2 linked regions of the Bdellovibrio bacteriovorus genome follow. The main gene of each other region encodes a partner of the protein of the gene in region 2 in a complex. Links are inferred from orthologs where the notes say so. Each region holds a gene or a part of one and is shown on either strand. Other genes may lie near its edges.

What was found. Proteins that work in one complex are often made in the same cells at the same time.
Region 1: the proteins of AZI86_RS06505 (region 2) and nuoD are in contact, whole or in part, in a cryo-EM structure (PDB 6ZJN), measured with the Thermus thermophilus proteins. The link is inferred for Bdellovibrio bacteriovorus from one-to-one orthologs. Residues at the interface, in WP_096411116.1 of Thermus thermophilus: Glu45, Ser46, Asn48, Pro50, Ala51, Gly52, Glu53; in WP_223903221.1 of Thermus thermophilus: Met26, Thr27, Asn29, Gly31, Pro32, His34.

Annotation. Positions count from the first base shown.
Region 1 is NZ_LUKE01000001.1:543,275-547,870, reverse strand. Bases 653-3,640 are described here. They hold nuoD (NADH dehydrogenase (quinone) subunit D), read left to right. Parts: upstream 653-1,299; coding sequence 1,300-2,982; downstream 2,983-3,640. Other genes in these bases: nuoF (NADH-quinone oxidoreductase subunit NuoF), read left to right, coding at 3,457-3,640; AZI86_RS02625 (complex I 24 kDa subunit family protein), read left to right, coding at 2,984-3,457; AZI86_RS02635 (NADH-quinone oxidoreductase subunit B), read left to right, coding at 774-1,313. In the rest of the region: AZI86_RS02640 (S8 family peptidase), read right to left, coding at 1-525; more of nuoF, read left to right, coding at 3,641-4,596.
Region 2 is NZ_LUKE01000001.1:1,336,720-1,341,030, reverse strand. What follows is about bases 1,609-4,311. They hold AZI86_RS06505 (NADH-quinone oxidoreductase subunit A), read left to right. Parts: upstream 1,609-2,627; coding sequence 2,628-2,996; downstream 2,997-4,311. Other genes in these bases: AZI86_RS06495 (NADH-quinone oxidoreductase subunit J), read left to right, coding at 4,156-4,311; AZI86_RS06500 (complex I subunit 1/NuoH family protein), read left to right, coding at 3,000-4,145; mfd (transcription-repair coupling factor), read right to left, coding at 1,609-2,508. In the rest of the region: more of mfd, read right to left, coding at 1-1,608. UniProt on the Escherichia coli protein: NDH-1 shuttles electrons from NADH, via FMN and iron-sulfur (Fe-S) centers, to quinones in the respiratory chain. The immediate electron acceptor for the enzyme in this species is believed to be ubiquinone.

The DNA.
Region 1 (4,596 bases), 790 kb from region 2 along the record:
TTCGTGCGTGTAATCAACACCCGTATCGATCACGGCCACAACCATGTCTGGATTTCCGCGAGTCACTTTCCAAGCGTCGATCACGCCGATGTCTTTCATGCCCCATTGTTGAGCAAAAAGAGGATCTGCACCCGAAGTAGATTGCGGAGCGTCAGGAATCGCAGGGTTGTCCACTTTAGCCAAAGTTCCAACTTCAGGATTGCGAGACAACATTTTTGCTAAAGCGGCTTTGCGAAGAGGGTCTTGAATGGAGTAGTCCTCCATCAAAGTGATTTTATAGTTCGGTTGAACATACTCAACCGCAGAGTTTCTTTCTAAAGATTGAATGCTGACTCCGCGAGGGGCCTGAACGCGCACCCACGTTTCCGTCAATTTCTCGACTTTCGCACCCGCCATTTGGAATTCAACGAATCCCGGTGCGAGTTTAACAAGCAAATCTTGTTTTTTTCCGTTGGCTTGTGCGGTTCCTGCCATTAGGCAGCTCGCAAAAATAGCCGAGCTCACGTACTGCATGGTTTTTTTCATCGATGTTCCCCCTCGAAGATGATTTCCACTCTCAAGACGAGCCAAGAAATCTCGGCCTTGGTCCCCTTTTTAGAGCGCAAATTAAAGTGTAAAAGTGAGTCATCGAGATAAGCAACGGAATCGCTCGAATTTGGAAAGGTGCGTTGAAGAAATCTCGAGACCGCAACATCGCACTTATCTAGTTGTCAGGATTGCGGATTTTCAGTAACTACTTAATGATAGCTAAATGAAATTGCAGAGGTGTTTCTATGCAAAATGAACACGGGGCTGAGGGAACTCAAGCCATCGATGATATGTCACGCGATATTGCGTTCACCACGAAACTAGACGCTATAGTGGCTTGGGGACGTAAGAATTCACTATGGCCGATGCCATACGGTACTGCTTGTTGCGGTATCGAATTCATGTCGGTGATGGGACCAAAATATGATCTTGCGCGCTTCGGTGCCGAGGTGGCCCGCTTCTCTCCACGCCAAGCAGACTTGCTTGTTGTTGCGGGAACGATCACGGAAAAAATGGCTCCAGTTATTACTCGTATCTACCAACAAATGCTTGAACCAAAATACGTGATCTCTATGGGAGCGTGTGCAAGTTCAGGTGGTTTTTATCGTGCTTATCACGTTCTTCAAGGTGTTGATAAAGTCATCCCTGTCGATGTTTACATCCCTGGATGCCCTCCAACTCCGGAAGCTGTTATGGACGGTATCATGGCCTTGCAACGTATGATCGCGACTCATCAACCGCGTCCTTGGAAAGACAACTGGAAAAATCCATATGAACAAGCTTGAGACTTTAAAACAATCCCTTCAGGGAAAATTTAAAATCGAGAACTATAAATTCATCCACGCCGTGGGTGACGATGTTCTTGAAGTTCCAAAAGAAGATGTGCCGGCGTTGTTGAAGTACCTTCACGACAGTGGTGCCTTTGATTTCTTGATGGACGTGTGTGGTGTGGATTATCCAAATCGCGCGAAACGTTTCGACGTTGTTTATCATCTTTTTTCTTCCAAAGACTCTTCACGTCTGCGCGTAAAAGCGCAAGTGGGCGAAAATGAGTCTATCGGAACCGCGATCCCGGCTTACCGTGGTGCGGACTGGTTTGAACGTGAAGCTTATGACATGTTCGGGATTAAATTCGATGGTCATATGAATTTGCGCCGTATCTTGACTCACCATCAATTTGTGGGCCATCCACTGCGCAAAGATTACGATGCGAACTTGCAACAAGCTTGCACGACGTCGATGCCAATTCACTTCAATAACGAGCCGGGTTCTCCAGGTGATGTGTTGAATGAAAAATATGTTCCTTTGAACATCGGCCCGGCCCATACAGCGATGCACGGCACCTTAAGGGTTATGGCTGAAATGGATGGCGAGACGATTGTTCGTTGTAACAATGAAATCGGCTACCTTCACCGTTGTTTTGAAAAAATGGCGGAAACTCATCCGTACAACCAGGTTATTCCTTACACCGATCGTTTGAACTACTGCTCAGCCCCGATGAATAACATTGGCTACTGTAAAGCGGTGGAGCGTTTGTTGGGCGTTGAAATCCCGCCAAAAGCGCAAGCCATGCGTGTTATCTTGGCCGAGCTTTCTCGTATCATCGATCATACGATCGCGATCGGTACGGGCGCGATGGACTTGGGGGCTTTAACAAGCTTCTTCTATATGTTTGGTCTGCGTGAAAAAACTTACGGCCTATTTGAAAAACTTTGCGGAGCTCGTTTGACGGTATCCATGACTCGCGTCGGTGGTATGGCTCAAGATGCGCCGGAGGGTTGGTTTGATGAGGTCCTTGCTCTTTGTAAAGAAATTCGCAAAGGCACGGATGAAATGGCGTCGATGGTTGTCGACAATAAGATCTTCATCAACCGTACTCGTGGTATTTGTCCCGTTTCGGCTCAAGATGCGATTCAATGGGGCTATACGGGGCCGTTGTTACGCGCTTCAGGTGTGAACTTGGATTTGCGTAAAGCTCAACCTTATTATGGTTATGATGCTTTAGACTTTGATGTTCCGGTGGGAACATCGGGCGATATCTATGATCGTTACTTGGTGCGTTTTGAAGAAATGCGTCAGTCTGTTCGTATCATCGAACAAGTCTGCAAAAACGTTCCAGGCGGGGATTACACGATCCGCGATAAAGGCATCGTTCTGCCAGAGAAAAAAGACGTTTACGGAAACATCGAAGGTTTGATGAATCACTTTATGTTGATCATTAAAGGTCTTCGTCCTCCGGTGGGTGAAGTTTACGACGCCACGGAAGCAGCCAACGGAGAGCTGGGTTTTTACCTGGTTTCAGATGGCTCTGCGAATCCGTATCGTTTGAAAGTTCGTCCACCTTGCTTTGCGATTTATCAGTCTTATCCGACAGTAGTGAAAGGTGCGCAGCTTGCTGACGCCATCGCGACTATCGCTTCTATGAACCTTATCGCTGGGGAATTGGATCGTTAATATGTTTACACTTTCAGAACAAGGCTTGCAGAACGTTAAGAAAGAACTAGCTCGTTACGAAGCTAAGGAATCGGCGATCATTCCAAGTCTTTATATTGCACAAAAAGAAAACAAAGGATTCATCACTCCAGAGATGATCACTTACTTAGCTAAAGTAATGGAAATTCCTGAAGCGCGTATCAATGAAGTTTTCAAATTCTACACGATGTTCAATCAAAAGCCGGTGGGTAAATACCACGTTCAAGTGTGCACGAATATTTCTTGCGCGCTTGAAGGCGGTCGTGAACTTTCAAATCACATCTGCCACGAGCTGGGTGTGAAATTAAACGAAGTGACTGCAGATGGTCGTTTCACTGTCAGCCGTGTTGAGTGCTTAGGTTCGTGTGGAACCGCGCCCATGATGCAAGTGAATGATAAGTATCACGAGAAATTGACTCCAGAGACGGCGATGAACCTTCTCAGAGGGATGAAGTAATGGCTGAATCAAAAGTATTAACCGAATTCTATCATTTGCCCGAATACCAAACTTTAGCAGGTTACAAAGCTAAAGGCGGCTACGAGACTTTGCATAAAGTTTTCAAGATGCAACCTCAGCAAATCATCGACGAAGTGAAAGCTTCAGGATTGCGTGGTCGTGGTGGTGCGGGTTTCCCGACGGGTATGAAGTGGGGCTTTCTGCCCAAAAATAATGAACCTCGTTATTTGTTGTGTAATGCGGATGAAGGGGAGCCTGGAACTTTCAAAGACCGCATGATGATGGAGCGTGCTCCTCATCAATTGATTGAAGGTATGATCATTTCTGCTTTCGCGATTGGTTCGAAAAAAGGCTACATCTATGTTCGGGGTGAATACGTTTACCCGATCCAATGCTTAGAAAAAGCATTGAAAGAAGCTTATGATGCGGGCCTTTTAGGTAAAAATATCTTGGGATCAGGTTTTGATTTTGATTTAGATGTTTACCGTGGAGCTGGTGCTTACATCTGTGGCGAAGAAACCGGGATGATTTCTTCATTGGAAGGTCTTAAAGGTCAGCCCAAATTAAAACCGCCATTCCCAGCGGTTCAAGGTTACCTTCGTAAGCCTACCATCGTAAATAACGTGGAAACTTTGGCAGCAGTCACTTACATCATTCGTGATGGCGCCCAAGTTTATCGCAAATACGGAACTGAAAAATCAGCAGGAACAAAATTATTCTCTGTTTCGGGGAACGTTGTGAACCCAGGCAACTTCGAAGTTCCGTTGGGTTACCCATTGATGGATATCATCATGAAAGAGTGCGGCGGTATGAAACCCGGTCGCAAACTGAAAGCGGTGATTCCGGGGGGATCTTCTGCTCCGGTTTTGACGGCCGAAGAAGTCGCTAAAGCAAACCTAGATTATGAATCTTTGGCGGGACTAGGAACCATGCTTGGTTCTGGGGCGATCATCGTGATGGATGATTCTCAATGTATGGTGGATATGTTGGGAGTTTTAACTCACTTCTATGCCCATGAGTCTTGCGGTCAGTGTACTCCGTGCCGTGAAGGAACGGGGTGGTTAAATAAGATTCTTCATTCGATCTTGGAAGGCCGTGGACGTCTTCAAGACATCGACTTGTTGATCAAGGTTGCTGAT
Region 2 (4,311 bases):
GGCTTTGCGAATCGTATCTTCATCAAACTTGGTCACAAAAGTTCTGGTTGGAAGTCGATCCACGGGCGCGGTGTTTATTAAACTTAAATCGCGCACGCCCACCAAGGCCATGTTCAAAGTTCTAGGGATAGGAGTGGCTGACAAAGTTAAAGTATCAACACTGTTTTTGATCTTTTTAATTTTTTCCTTATGAGCAACGCCGAATTTTTGTTCTTCATCGACTATCAATAGGCCTAAATCTTTATATTGGATTGAGGATCCTAAGAGCTTATGAGTACCAACCACGATATCGACTTTGCCATCTTTAAGATCTTGCAAAGTCTTTTTAACTTCCGCGGTGGAGACAAAACGATTTAAGACGCGGATATCTACGGGCCATCCATCAAAGCGCTTTTTCAAAGTTTCAAAGTGCTGAAACGTCAGGACGGTGGTCGGCGCGAGCAAGGCCACTTGTTTTCTGGCTTGCACGGCAAAGAAGGCCGCGCGCATGGCGACCTCAGTTTTACCAAAGCCCACATCGCCACAGATAAGGCGATCCATCGGCTTCGTGGAGTGAAGATCCTTTTCAATATCGTTAATGGCGCGCAATTGGTCTTCGGTTTCTTCATAAGGAAAGCCATTTTCAAATAAAGAAATTTCGCTTTCTTTAAATTCGAAGGGCGGCCGATGAAGTTCGGCCCGTTTTGCATACAGGGCCAGCAAGTCAGACGCGATATCCCGTACATGAGATTTAACTTTGGTCTTAGTTTTTTCCCAGGCCGTGCCGCCAAGTTTATCCAGGACGGAGGTGGCGGCTGCGCCAGAAAATTTTTGCAGCTGTCCCACGCGATAGACGGGGAGGTAAAGTTTGTCTTTGTCTTTATACCCCACCTGAATGTACTCGGACTCCACGCCGCTGATGTTCATCAGCTTTAAGCCTTCATACTGTCCTACGCCATGCTTGACGTGAACGACCAAATCGCCCGGTTTTAAATCACCGAAAGCCAGGCGTTTTGCTTGCTTTTGAAAATCTTGAGCACCCGAAGAATCGCGCGAGCGAAGTTTTTTTCCGTAAAAATCTTCATCGCGCAAAAAGACAATTTTTTCTTCGTCTAAACGCAAGCTTTCAACCAGCCCGCGCGGAATTACATGCACGAGGCCGGCATCGCGGTCTTGCTCTTGAAGCCAGGTGTCCCAACGATAGTCGTCGTCGGCAATTCGCTGAATGCGCAAATCCATTTTTTCAAAGATCAGCTTTAGTTTTTCAATGTGGGATTGATTTTTAGATCCGACAAAGATGCGATATCCATCGGACTTCCAGCGGTGAAGTTTATTGGCGGCGGCTTGGGACCACAAATCGGATCCGATGGGATTTGCCAGGCTTAAGTTGTTAAAGTCTTGGGTGTTATAAGTTTTATATTCGACGTGAGCATCTTCGCTATTTTCTTCATCAAAATATTGAAGTGACGAAAAATAAACTTCGCGAGAGTTTTCGGGAAAACGCAGCTTTTCAAAACCCTCGTAAAGAGACTCAATTTCTGGGTGAATAACATATTTGCGACTTTGAGCAAAATCAGCTTTAAGATCGGATGCCAGCTCATCCGTGACGCGAGAAATCTCAATCGGATCTAAGAACCAAACGTTCACCGGCCCTGGGAAGTGATCTAGGGGCGAGGAAAGTTCCCCGTAAAAATAGGGCAAAAGAAACTCAACGCCGGGAAAGACATTTTTAAGAACCAAAGATCGCAACAGATCTTCGGCTTCAGCCTTATCGACTTCACGGCCATCAATCATGCCACGGACACGTTGCAAAAGCCGCTCATGGGTTTCGTCACGAAATAAAACTTCTCTTGCTGGAGTCAAAACAAACGATGAAAGTTCGTCCGTGCTTCTTTGGTCAGAGACGTCAAAATGACGAATGCTTTCCACCTGATCACCAAACAAATCTAAACGGACAGGCTTGTCGGTTGTCGGTGGAAAAATATCAACAATCCCCCCACGCAAAGCATACTGACCACGATCTTCGACCATGGGAGCTGCTGAATATCCTAAAGAATTTAAAAACTCAGCGATGTCTTCTGGCAATTCGTCGCCGGAAGAAACTTTGCGAGAGTTTTTCTTTAAAATTTCGACAGGCAGAGTTTTTTGCATCAGTGCGTCAGACGGGGATATGAAGATTTCTCCAGCTTTGGCATTTTGGGCCGCCGACAAAAACGAAATGCGATCACTGACAACTTTTGTGTTTGGATAAAGACCGGAATATGGAGAGACATCAAAAGAAGCGAAGAGGTGGCTTCGACGAGACGGGTCAAAGAACTCAATCAGCTCTGAAAGTTTGCGTGCATCTTGCGCACTACCAACTACAACCAGATGCGGCAAGCTGTTGATTTTTTTAGAGTAAGTTTGCGACAAGAAATACGCGAGCGCCAGAGGTGATGAGGCTCCGGTGACGTTGATTTTTCCTCGTGATGTTTCAAAGGCTCTTTCCAGAATGGATTCGAGTCTTGTGTGAGTGCTCTCGGCTTTCATGTGGTGGAGTTATCCTGCCATGCTTATCGCCTTGTTTCCATTCATATTTCTTGGTTTTCACAGACGACACATATATAACTAATTGAAATCCAAATAATAACGACAACTTTGGAGGGGCCATGCCACTCGGTGGTATTATCTTCATTTTTATTTTCATCGCGGTATTCGGTGCATTCTTGCTATGGGTCGCGTCCAAAACCGGCGGTAAAGCCAAGTATAATCCGGTAAAATTTGAACCGTACGAGTGCGGCTTACCATCTCAATACAAAAAAGATACGAAAGTTTCGGTAAAGTATTATCTGACGGCGATCCTTTTTATCTTGTTCGATATCGAGATCATCTTCATGTATCCATGGGCGGTTTCTTTCAGAGAATTCATCGCTACAGGGACTGGCGCATTCGTGTTGATTTCAATGATGGTCTTCATTGCGATCTTCATTTACGGATTGTTCTGGGAAGTAAAATCAAAAGCATTGGAATGGGACTAGTTCATGGGAATGGGTAAAGATATTTTTGAAATTACAGTCAACGGACTGAAATTAGTCGTCATCTTTCTGATGATGGTTCAAGCCGTTCCTATCTTGGTTTGGCTAGAGCGCCGTGGATCGGCATTTATCCAAGATCGTCTGGGGCCAAACCGCGTAGGACCTTTGGGTTTAATGCAGCTTCTTGCCGATGCCGTTAAGTTCTTAACAAAAGAAAACTTCGTTCCAGAAAGTGCGAAAACTTTCTTGTACTATGCAGCGCCGGTGTTTGCGTTGATTCCGGGTGCGGTGGCGTTTTCCGCGATTCCGATGTCGACACCCATTCAAGTAGCCGCGTTTGAAATGTTTGGCTCTTCTTGGGGGCCCTACACATTCCTTGTTCAAGGTTATGAAATCGGTATCGGCATCGTTTTCATCTTGGGTATTTCTTCACTAGCTTCTTACACCCTTTTGATGGCGGGCTTTGGATCGGGAAATAAATACGCTTTGATGGGTGCTCTTCGAGCGTCAGCTCAAGCAATCTCTTATGAGTTGGCTTTGGGTCTTTCTATCGTCGGCATCATTATGCTTTATGGAACTTTTGATTTAACGGCAATGACACTGGCTCAACAAGGTCCATTGAGTTTTAACTTCTTAGGTCACAATGTTGTGGCGAGCTGGCTTCCAAATTGGGGTATCTTTTACCAGCCGTTAGCGGCCTTGTTGTTCTTCACGACCACATTTGCTGAATCAAACCGCCTGCCATTTGACTTAGCTGAGGGTGAATCCGAGCTTGTTGCCGGTTTCCACACCGAGTACGGCGGATTTAAATTCAATATGTTCTTCATCGGTGAGTACGGCCATATGATGATCGCTTCTGGTTTAATGGCGCTATTCTTCTTTGGGGGTTTCAGCATTCCTTATGTGACTGTTGGCGAGCTTAATGAATGGGCGACTTCGATTGGTTTTGGTAGCGGTCTTGTGGCCCTTCTGCACTTCCTTTCGTTCTTTATCAAGTTTGCGTTTTTTATGTGGGTTTTCATTTGGGTTCGTTGGACGCTTCCGCGCTTCCGTTACGATCAATTGATGGCCTTCGGATGGAAAACGCTTTTGCCGTGGGCGCTAGCGAACACAATCGCGACCGCTTTAATTATTTACGTAGCATCATTGTAAGGAGACTGACGTGACTGCAGATGCTTTTTTATTTTGGTTCTTAGCTTTTGTCGTTTTAGCAAGCGGCCTTAGCGTGATCTTGATGAACAATCCGATTTATTCTGCTCTTTGCTTGGCCATGACCATGGTGGGAATTTCGGCGTTGTTTGTAACCTTAAACGCATTT